Regions from separate parts of the Variovorax sp. YR266 genome, predicted to be linked through region 2. Evidence: predicted binding sites of a transcription regulator. Region 2 holds the regulator's gene; each other region holds the start of a gene.
The links. Region 2 encodes sigma-54, which starts transcription at its own class of promoters, with help from an activator protein. Its sites were predicted from a motif close to TGGCANGNAANCTGCTTT; they were not measured.

Region 1 (2,199 bases), on a different contig from region 2:
TGACCTTGGCGCCGTAGCGGATCAGACTGCCCACTTCTTTCTGGAAGGCCTTGGCGATCATGTCCATGCCGCCCACGGGCTGGAAGATCGCGCTCTGGAATTCGTAGTCTTGCCCGCTGGCGATGTAACGCCAAAGATTCGATTGCAGCAGCTCGCTCATGTCGAGCGGCTTCGACGGTTTGGCCAACGGCATGAGGCCGCCGCCCGCATCGACGTCATAGCCGCGGCGGTCGCTGCTGACGGTGCCTTCGAGATAGCGGAACTGCGTGTCGAGCGCACCCCAGCGGCGCAGGCCTTCGAGCAGTTTCTCCTTGTCTTCCTTCGTCAGCGCCGCGTCGAGGTTGCCCTGCGTCGTGGCCTTGCCGAGCAGCTCGGCGACGTAGCCCTGGTAGTCGGCCTGCACATGGCGGTAGCGCTGCGGCTTGCCGCCGTAGGCCTTGCTCGAATGCACCAGCGCGTTGTAGTTGACCTGGACGAAGGGCTCCAGCGCCACGCCCAGCCGCTTGCAGTAGCCCAGCACTGCATGGTGGTGATAGGGAATGCGCCACGGCCCCGGATTGAAGTACTCGCCCTTGGCGAAGCCGCATTGCTGCACGGCGCCACCCAGCTCGGTGAAGGTGTCGCCGCCGCGCAGCGTCCAGCACCGGCCGCCCGCGCGATTGCTGAACTCGAGGACCTTGACCGAGTAGCCTGCGTTGCGCAGTTCGAGCGCGGCGGCCATGCCGGCCAGGCCTGCGCCAAGAACCAGCACCGACGCACCCTTCTTTGCGCCATCGAGCTTCGGTGGTCCGCTGTAGTTGGATTCGGCGGCAAAGCCCAGCGAGGTCATCGCCTGGTACATCGCGCCGCCCCCTGCGGTCTTGCCGATGAGCGTAAGCAGGTCGCGCCGACTGAATAAAGTGTTGTTCTTCGTGGTCATTGACTGGCTATTGGAGTTTGAAAGGCAACTGGAAGGCAGCAGAATCCATGCCACGCCCAGGCACCGCCTGGGGGCCGCTTCCTTGGGAAACTACAATCGCCAACCATGCCCGCCTCCAGCCCTATCGATCAGATCGCCGAGCGTGTTGAACGACTGCTTGTGCGTCACGAAGAGGTGCAACGCACCAATGCGCTGCTGCAGGAGCAGGTCGATGCGCTCACGCGCGAACGCGACGCCCTGAAGTCGCGGCTCGTTGCGGCACGCACGCGCCTCGATGCCCTGCTCGAACGGTTGCCGGCTGAACCACCCTCCGAAGATTCCCCCGCATGAAGCAGATTGAAGTACAGATCATGGGCCAGAGCTATCTGCTCGGCTGTCCCGATGGTGGCGAGGCGCAACTGCGCGAAGCCGTCGAACGCGTGGACGCAGCCATGTGCAAGATCCGCGATGCCGGAAAAGTCAAGGCCCGTGACCGCATCGCGGTGCTGGCTTCGCTGAACCTGGCGTTCGACCTCGCCGCGCAGCAGGCCGCCGTTGTCGCAGCGCCCGCGGCACCAGTTGCCACTTCGGCTGCAGACAGCGTCGAAACCGACGCGAAGGCCACGCAGCTCATCCAGAAACTCGATCAGGCCCTGGCTGGCGATGGACATTTACTCTGAATAAGGCTGGCACGAAGACGGACGAGGCGTAAAATCCAGTCCGTCTGCAGACTGTGTCGGGCTTAATATTTCCTTGTTCCAATGCTCTCCGGAGCCGGGCTTGGTACATCGCTCGACGGGCGTGATCATCTCGCGTCAGATGAACCCGAAGTCCTGCTGCCCTCGCCCACCTGAACCCTGGTTCAGGATGCGGGTCCGGCACATCACCTGCAGACACCTTTTCCTGCCACGGCCCCCTGCATCCACTGCTCGGGGCCGTTGCTTTTTCCAACCCCTCACTTCTCTTGCGTGACTTTCCCGTGAATATCGCTGCCCTGCTCGACCCCCTCCTGATCGCCGAACTCGCCGCTCTCGGCCTCGGCACCGGTTTTCTCGCGGGCCTGCTGGGCATCGGCGGCGGCATGCTGATGGTGCCGTTCATCACGATCATCATGGGCCATCGCGGCGTGCCGGCCGACCTCGCGGTGAAGATGGCAATCGCCACCTCGATGGCGACGATCATCTTCACCTCGGTGTCCAGCGTGCGCGCGCACCACCGGCGCGGCGCTGTGCGCTGGGACATCGTGCGGCGGCTCGCACCCGGCATCGTCATCGGCAGCCTTGCTGGCAGCCTGGGCGTGT
Region 2 (2,199 bases):
TCGGGGTCGGGCTGGGAGGCCAGCGCGATCTTGCCGAGCGCGGTGTCGGCTGACACGGCCATGGCCTTGGTGGGCGGGCGCGGCGCCTCGTCGGGCAATGTGGCGCAGCCTGCGAACAGCAAGACCGCAGCCATGACGAAAACCCAATGCCCACAACGCGAAAGCGACGGCAGGCGACGGGTCATCGGTGGCTTTCTACAGGGCCTTGCGCAGGTTGGCGGGCGCGATGCGCAGCGCCTCGCGGTACTTGGCCACGGTGCGGCGCGCGCACTCGATGCCCTGCTCTTTCAGCATCTCGGAGATCTGGCTGTCCGACAGCGGCTTCTTGATGCTCTCGGAGCTGACGAACTGCTTGATCAGCGCGCGCACCGCGGTGCTCGACGCATTGCCGCCGGTCTCGGTGCCCAGCGCCGAGCCGAAGAAGTACTTGAGCTCGACCGTGCCGAAGGGCGTGGCCATGTACTTGGCGGTGGTCACGCGCGAGATGGTCGATTCGTGCAGGCCCAGCTCGTCGGCGATCTCGCGCAGCACCAGCGGGCGCATCGCGAGTTCGCCGTGCACGAAGTAGCTCTTCTGCCGCTCGACGATGGCGTTGCTCACGCGCAGGATGGTGTCGAAGCGCTGCTGGATGTTCTTGATGAACCAGCGCGCCTCCTGCAGCCGCTGCGACAACGCCTGGCTGCCTTCGCCCTTGTGCGACTTGAGTGCGCCGGCATAGATGTCGTGCACGCGCAGGCGCGGCATCACCTCGGGGTTCAGCATGACGCGGAACTTCACATTGGTGCCGCGGCCCGTCTTGGTGACGATCACGTCGGGAATGACGATGTTGCGCTCGACGTCGACGAAGCGCCGGCCCGGCTTGGGCTCGAGCCGCGCGATGATCTGCAGCGCCGAGCGCACCAGCTCCTCGTTGCTGCGGGTGAGCGTGGCCAGGCGCTTGAAGTCGCGGCGCGCGAGCAGCTCCATTGGCTGCTTGCAGATGGCAATGGCGGTCTTGCGGACCAGCTCTTCCTCGTCGGTCTCGTCCTCGCGGGCCAGGGCGCGCAGCTGGATGCCCAGGCATTCGCCGAGGTCGCGCGCGCCGACGCCGGCGGGTTCCAGGCTCTGCAGCAGGCCGAGCGCCACCTGAAAGTGATGCACGAGGTCGTCGAACTGGTCGTTGTCGTCGCCGGCCAGGCCCGAGGCCAGTGCGGGCAGCGAGTCTTCCAGGTAGCCGTCGTCGTTGAGCGATTCGATGAGAAAGCGCAGCGCGGCGCTGTCGTTCTCGTTCAGGCGCAGGCTCAGCGCCTGGCGGTGCAGGAAGGACTGCAGCGACTCCTGGCTGCGCGCGAGTTCGGTGGCGTCGGCACGTTCGTCGTCGCCGAGGTTGTTCTGGCGCGCGGGCGCATCGCTGCCCCATTCGCTGTCGTCGGGCGCCATGTCGACGGTGCCGTCGCCTTCCCAGTCGGGCTCGCGCTCGGTGATTTCGGCAGCGGGGCCGTCGGTGTCGGCCGTGGTGGTGGTGCTGGTTTCGGTGGAAGCAGTGGACGCGCTGGCGGCGGGCGAAGCGAAGTCGCTTTCGCCGTCGCCGCTATCGCCGCCGTCGTCGCGCGGCACCGGGGCATCGGCCGTGTCGAGCCCGAATTCCTCGCGCGCCGCTTCTTCAGCCGTGCGCTCGAGGAACGGGTTCTCGTCGAGCATCTGCTCCACCTCCTGGCTCAGTTCGAGCGTGGAGAGTTGAAGCAGCCTGATCGACTGCTGCAGCTGTGGCGTCAACGCCAGATGCTGCGAGACGCGAAGGGATAGCCCTTGCTTCATGGGAACCGCTCCCGCCCTTACATGCGGAAGTGTTCGCCCAAGTACACCCTGCGTACTTCGGCGTTGTCGACGATCTCCGAGGGTGTGCCTTGTGCCAGCACATGCCCGTCGCTGATGATGAAAGCGTGATCGCAGATGCCCAGCGTTTCACGCACGTTGTGGTCGGTGATGAGCACGCCGATGCCGCGCTCTTTCAGGAAGCTGATGATCCGCTGGATTTCGATCACCGCGATCGGGTCGATGCCGGCGAAGGGCTCGTCCAGCAGGATGAAGCGCGGCTGCGTAGCCAGCGCACGCGCAATTTCGACGCGGCGGCGCTCGCCGCCCGACAGCGCGAGCGCGGGCGAATCGCGCAGGTGGTCGACGCGCAGGTCGGCCAGCAGCTCGGCCAGGCGCTCGTCC
Region 3 (2,199 bases), on a different contig from region 2:
TGAGCGCCACCGTCTCTATCGTCGCAAGGTCCCTCGCATAGCCCGTCGCATGAACAAATCGGGTCAGGATGGGCTTCCAACCGTGACCACCGGTCACTATCGCAAAGCGGCCCATGCTTGCCGCTCGCGCGATTGACGAGATCGCCAAGCCCGTCACTGGTGCCTCACTGCACTCTTTAAGTGCAAAGAGACCGGGGTCACCGAAACACCCGATCAGCACCGACGAGGCGCGCGAGCCGCGCACCTCCTCGGCGGCCGCCCAGGCATCCAACGCCGCGTGTTCCGCGACGGCATAGCTGCTCGCGCTCGAAATGTATGGCGCACCAAAGCGCGCTTGACGCACCACGACATCGACCTCCTTCCCACAGCACGAAGCGATGGTTCGATGAAGCAATTCACTCACAGCGGTTGAAGTATTTGGATTGATGACCAGCAGTCTCATCCGTTCTGAATTCATTGGAAAAACTCCGGCGCCACACCGGTCGTGGCTTTGAGACCTCTGAAGTCAACCACGGAAGGCATCTTCCGGTAAGGGCTTCGTTGGCGAGCGATGGACGGCATGTAGTGAAGATCTTGGAAGGCGTGTACGGTACGGTGCCATTGTTTGTATGCGATGGCGAATTGGATTGTCAACAACTTCATATGCGATTCGCAACATTGGCATGCTATTTGCGGAACAAACTTCAAAGAGACTGTGGGCATTTGCGCGTTGTATTCGCGTGGTGCGCAAAGCACCCGATCGCACCAAAAGGAGCTATTTGTGCATCTTTTCGAGAGAGCCGCTGTCGCAGACGAAGCGGAAGTTATCAACCAGATTCCCGTGATTGATTGCATGCCATTCTTCCGAGGAGACGATGGCGCCGAGGAAACGTTCGTCGCAGCACTGAAGGACGCGTGTGAGAACGTCGGTTTCTTCTACATCAAGGGGCATGGGGTTCCCCAGGCACTCATCGACGACTGCTTTGCAGCGAGCCACGAATTCCACGCATTGCCGTTGGAACGCAAGCTGCTGGTGAGACAGGACGAGAACAACATTGGCTACATGGCCATGAATCACTCGATCACCAAATCGGACGAGATCCATACGACGAAGCATCCCAACCAGAACGCGAGCTTCTTTCTTGGCCATGACCGCCCGGACGACCATCCGGATGTAGTCAACAAGGTTCGCTTGCGCGGAAAGAACCAGTGGCCCGCTGACTTGCCCGACTTCAAGATGCGCACAAAGTGCTATTTCGATGCGCTTCAGGAAGCCTCGGAAAAACTGGTTCCTGCCTTCGCACTCGCGTTGGGACTGGACCGCACATTCTTTGATGAGGCGTTCGCAAACGAGGCATACATTGAACTGCGCTTGCTTCACTCCCCGCCACAAATGGATGTCAGCGACGAAAAGTTCAACGTCGCACCGCATACTGACTCGAGCTTCATCACGCTGCTGGCGCGCGAGTTCGAAGAGAAGCCGGCATTGGCCGTGCGATTGAAGAGCGGCGAGTGGTTCAAGGCACCGATTCTCGAGGGAACGTTCCTGGTGAACCTTGGCGACGTCATGCGCAGGTATTCGAACGGCACCTTCATGTCGACGCCTCACGGCGTGATCAACGAAGGCTCGAAGGACCGCTACTCCATCGCATTCTTCTATAGCCCAAACCCAAACTCCGTCGTCGAGCCAGTGCCTTCGAAGGTGTCCCAGGGCAACCCGCCGAGATACGACCCGAAGCTCTACGGCGACATCGCCAAAACGGTCCACGATCGCAACTACTCGCAGTTCAAGAAGCTGTCCGTCTAAGCATTTTCAACAGGAGAATTCCATGTCAAGTTCCACCGAGAAAGAGGCGAGCCGCACCAGAAAGATGTCGTGCGTGATCGGCCTCGCGCTTGCCTCCGCACTGGCGGCTGGCGCCGCCAGTGCCGGCGGCGTACTGACCGTCGCGATGACCGCCAGCGACATTCCGCAGACAGGTGGCAATCCCGACCAAGGTTTCGAAGGCTACCGGTTCGTTGGCTACAACCTCTACGACGCGCTGGTGAACTGGGACATGAGCAAGTCCGGCGTACCTTCGAACATCAAGCCTGGCCTGGCCACGAGTTGGAGCGTGGATCCCAAGAATCCCGGCCGCTGGCTTTTCAAGCTGCGCGAGGGCGTGAAATGGCACGACGGCAGCGCGTTCACGGCCGATGACGTGGTCTGGAACCTGCGCA
Region 4 (2,199 bases), on a different contig from region 2:
GCTGCGCCCACACGTTCACACCGCCAATGCCGCCCAGCGCCTGCGTGCCGAAGATGCCCGCTGCGATACCGCCCCAGGTGCCGCACAGGCCGTGCAGCGGCCACACGCCGAGCACGTCGTCGATCTTCCATTTGTTCTGCGTGAGCGTGAACATCTTGACGAAGATGGCGCCCGCCACGCCGCCCACCACCAGCGCGCCCAGCGGGTGCATCAGGTCGGAGCCGGCGCACACGGCCACGAGCCCCGCGAGCGGGCCGTTGTAGACGAAGCCCGGGTCGTTCTTGCCCATTGCCAGCGCCACCAGCGTGCCGCCGACCATTGCCATCAGCGAGTTGACGGCCACCAGGCCCGAAATCTTGTCGATGCTCTGCGCGCTCATCACGTTGAAGCCGAACCAGCCTACGCACAGCACCCACGCGCCCAGCGCCAGGAACGGAATGTTCGACGGCGGATGCGCGCTCAGCGAGCCGTCGCCCCGGTAGCGGTTGCGCCGCGCGCCCAGCAGCAGCACCGCCGGCAACGCGAGCCAGCCGCCCACCGCGTGCACCACCACCGAACCCGCGAAGTCATGGAACTCATGGCCGGTGAGCGAGGCAATCCAGCCCTGGATGCCGAAGTGCTTGTTCCAGGCGATGCCCTCGTACAGCGGGTAGACGAAGCCGACGATCACTGCCGTGGCGATCAGCTGCGGCCAGAACTTGGCGCGCTCGGCAATGCCGCCCGAAATGATGGCCGGGATGGCCGCCGCGAAAGTGAGCAAAAAGAAGAATTTCACCAGCTCGTAGCCGCTTCTTGCCGACAGTTCGGTGGCGCTCACGAAGAAATGCGTGCCGTAGGCCACGCCGTAGCCCACCAGGAAATACACGATGGTCGAGACCGAGAAGTCGACCAGGATCTTCACCAGCGCATTGACCTGGTTCTTCTTGCGCACTGTCCCCAGTTCGAGAAAAGCAAAACCGGCGTGCATGGCCAGGACCATGATGGCGCCGAGAAGGATGAACAGCGCGTCTGCGCCCTGTTTGAGTGCGTCCATTGGAGCTTCTTGCTGATTTTTGGTTTGAATTGGTGCGCCGCACCCGAATAACCCGAAGCGGCGGGCCAATGAAGCAAAAATGGTGCCCAAAGCTCTTCTATGGTGCGCTGCGAACCAATAGTGGGCTTTACTTAGCCCGCGATGCACCGGATCAGCCCGCCCCGGCGCGCAGCGCGTCCCGGTAGCGGCGGCTGCAGGGCACGGTGGTGCCGTCGTGCATGTGCAGCCGGGCGTCGCCACCGTCCAGCGGCTCGATTTCCTTGATACGCCCCAGGTTCACGGCGTGGCTGCGGTGCACGCGCACGAAGCGGGCGGGGTCGAGCTGGGTCAGGAAGTCGGTGAGCGTGGCGCGCAGCAGGTAGTCGTGGCCGTTGACGTGCAGGCCGACGTAGTTGCCCTCGGCCTGGAGCCAGTCGATGTCGGTAGCCGCGATGAGGAATTCGCGACGCAGCTTGCGCACCAGAAAGCGCTCGGGGCGCGCAGGCTGCGGGGTTTCGGGTTCGACGGGCTCCGGCTCCGCCGGTGCTTCGGGCGCATCGAGCACCCGCGCCTCGCCCTGCAGCCGCAACATGAACAGCCGGTATGCCCAGATGCCGAAGACGATGCTCGCGTACACCCGCACGTCCTTCAGGTACTCGTAGCCCCACTGGCTGACCCAGCCGCCGAAGTCGTAGCGCTCGCCGGCCATGGCATAGACCAGCGCCCGCAGCCCGAACATGCCCACCACGTGGATCACGCTGAAGACCACGCTCGCCACCGCATGCCAGGCCACGAAGCGCAGCACGTGGGTGCGCACCAGCGGCGACAACCGGCGCTCGACGGCAACCAGCGCCGGAACCAGCAGCAACAGCACCAGGTGGCTCGAACCCTCCCAGGTCGCGACCTCCCAGTTGGCCCGCGGCACGGCGCGCGTGCGCACGTCGACGATCGCCACCATCGTGCTGAACACGGCCTGCAGCGTCATCAGAACGATCCAGAACGCCACCTCCACGTAGCGGCGGACTGGTTCGTAGCGCTCGTACAGGTTCTTGCGGGGGTCTCCCATGGCCGGGATTCTCCCGAAAACGGGCCTTGGGGCGGCGAATTTCGTCCAGTTTCGTCCCTCAGGGCCACCGCTCGTCACAAAGCGCGGGCGATCCGTCCCCCGGGCGTGCCACGCGGGGAGC

Region 1: a site for sigma-54 is predicted at 955-972, ahead of BLW48_RS14870 (flavin monoamine oxidase family protein). Genes of this name have one in related genera too.
Region 3: a site for sigma-54 is predicted at 659-676, ahead of BLW48_RS04110 (isopenicillin N synthase family dioxygenase). Genes of this name have one in related genera too.
Region 4: a site for sigma-54 is predicted at 1,104-1,121, ahead of BLW48_RS23575 (ammonium transporter). Genes of this name have one in related genera too.

What each region holds. Positions count from the first base shown of each region.
Region 1 covers NZ_FNPM01000005.1:108,127-110,325, forward strand. The annotation lists gene BLW48_RS14870 (flavin monoamine oxidase family protein) at 1-919, opposite strand, end outside; gene BLW48_RS14875 (hypothetical protein) at 1,025-1,249, shown strand; gene BLW48_RS14880 (cell division protein ZapA) at 1,246-1,578, shown strand; gene BLW48_RS14885 (sulfite exporter TauE/SafE family protein) at 1,884-2,199, shown strand, end outside.
Region 2 covers NZ_FNPM01000004.1:167,769-169,967, forward strand. The annotation lists gene BLW48_RS12695 (phospholipase D family protein) at 1-185, opposite strand, end outside; gene rpoN (RNA polymerase factor sigma-54) at 196-1,797, opposite strand; gene lptB (LPS export ABC transporter ATP-binding protein) at 1,815-2,199, opposite strand, start outside.
Region 3 covers NZ_FNPM01000001.1:894,497-896,695, forward strand. The annotation lists gene BLW48_RS04105 (aspartate/glutamate racemase family protein) at 1-457, opposite strand, end outside; gene BLW48_RS04110 (isopenicillin N synthase family dioxygenase) at 761-1,786, shown strand; gene BLW48_RS04115 (ABC transporter substrate-binding protein) at 1,809-2,199, shown strand, end outside.
Region 4 covers NZ_FNPM01000009.1:217,830-220,028, forward strand. The annotation lists gene BLW48_RS23575 (ammonium transporter) at 1-1,033, opposite strand, end outside; gene BLW48_RS23580 (LytTR family DNA-binding domain-containing protein) at 1,185-2,078, opposite strand.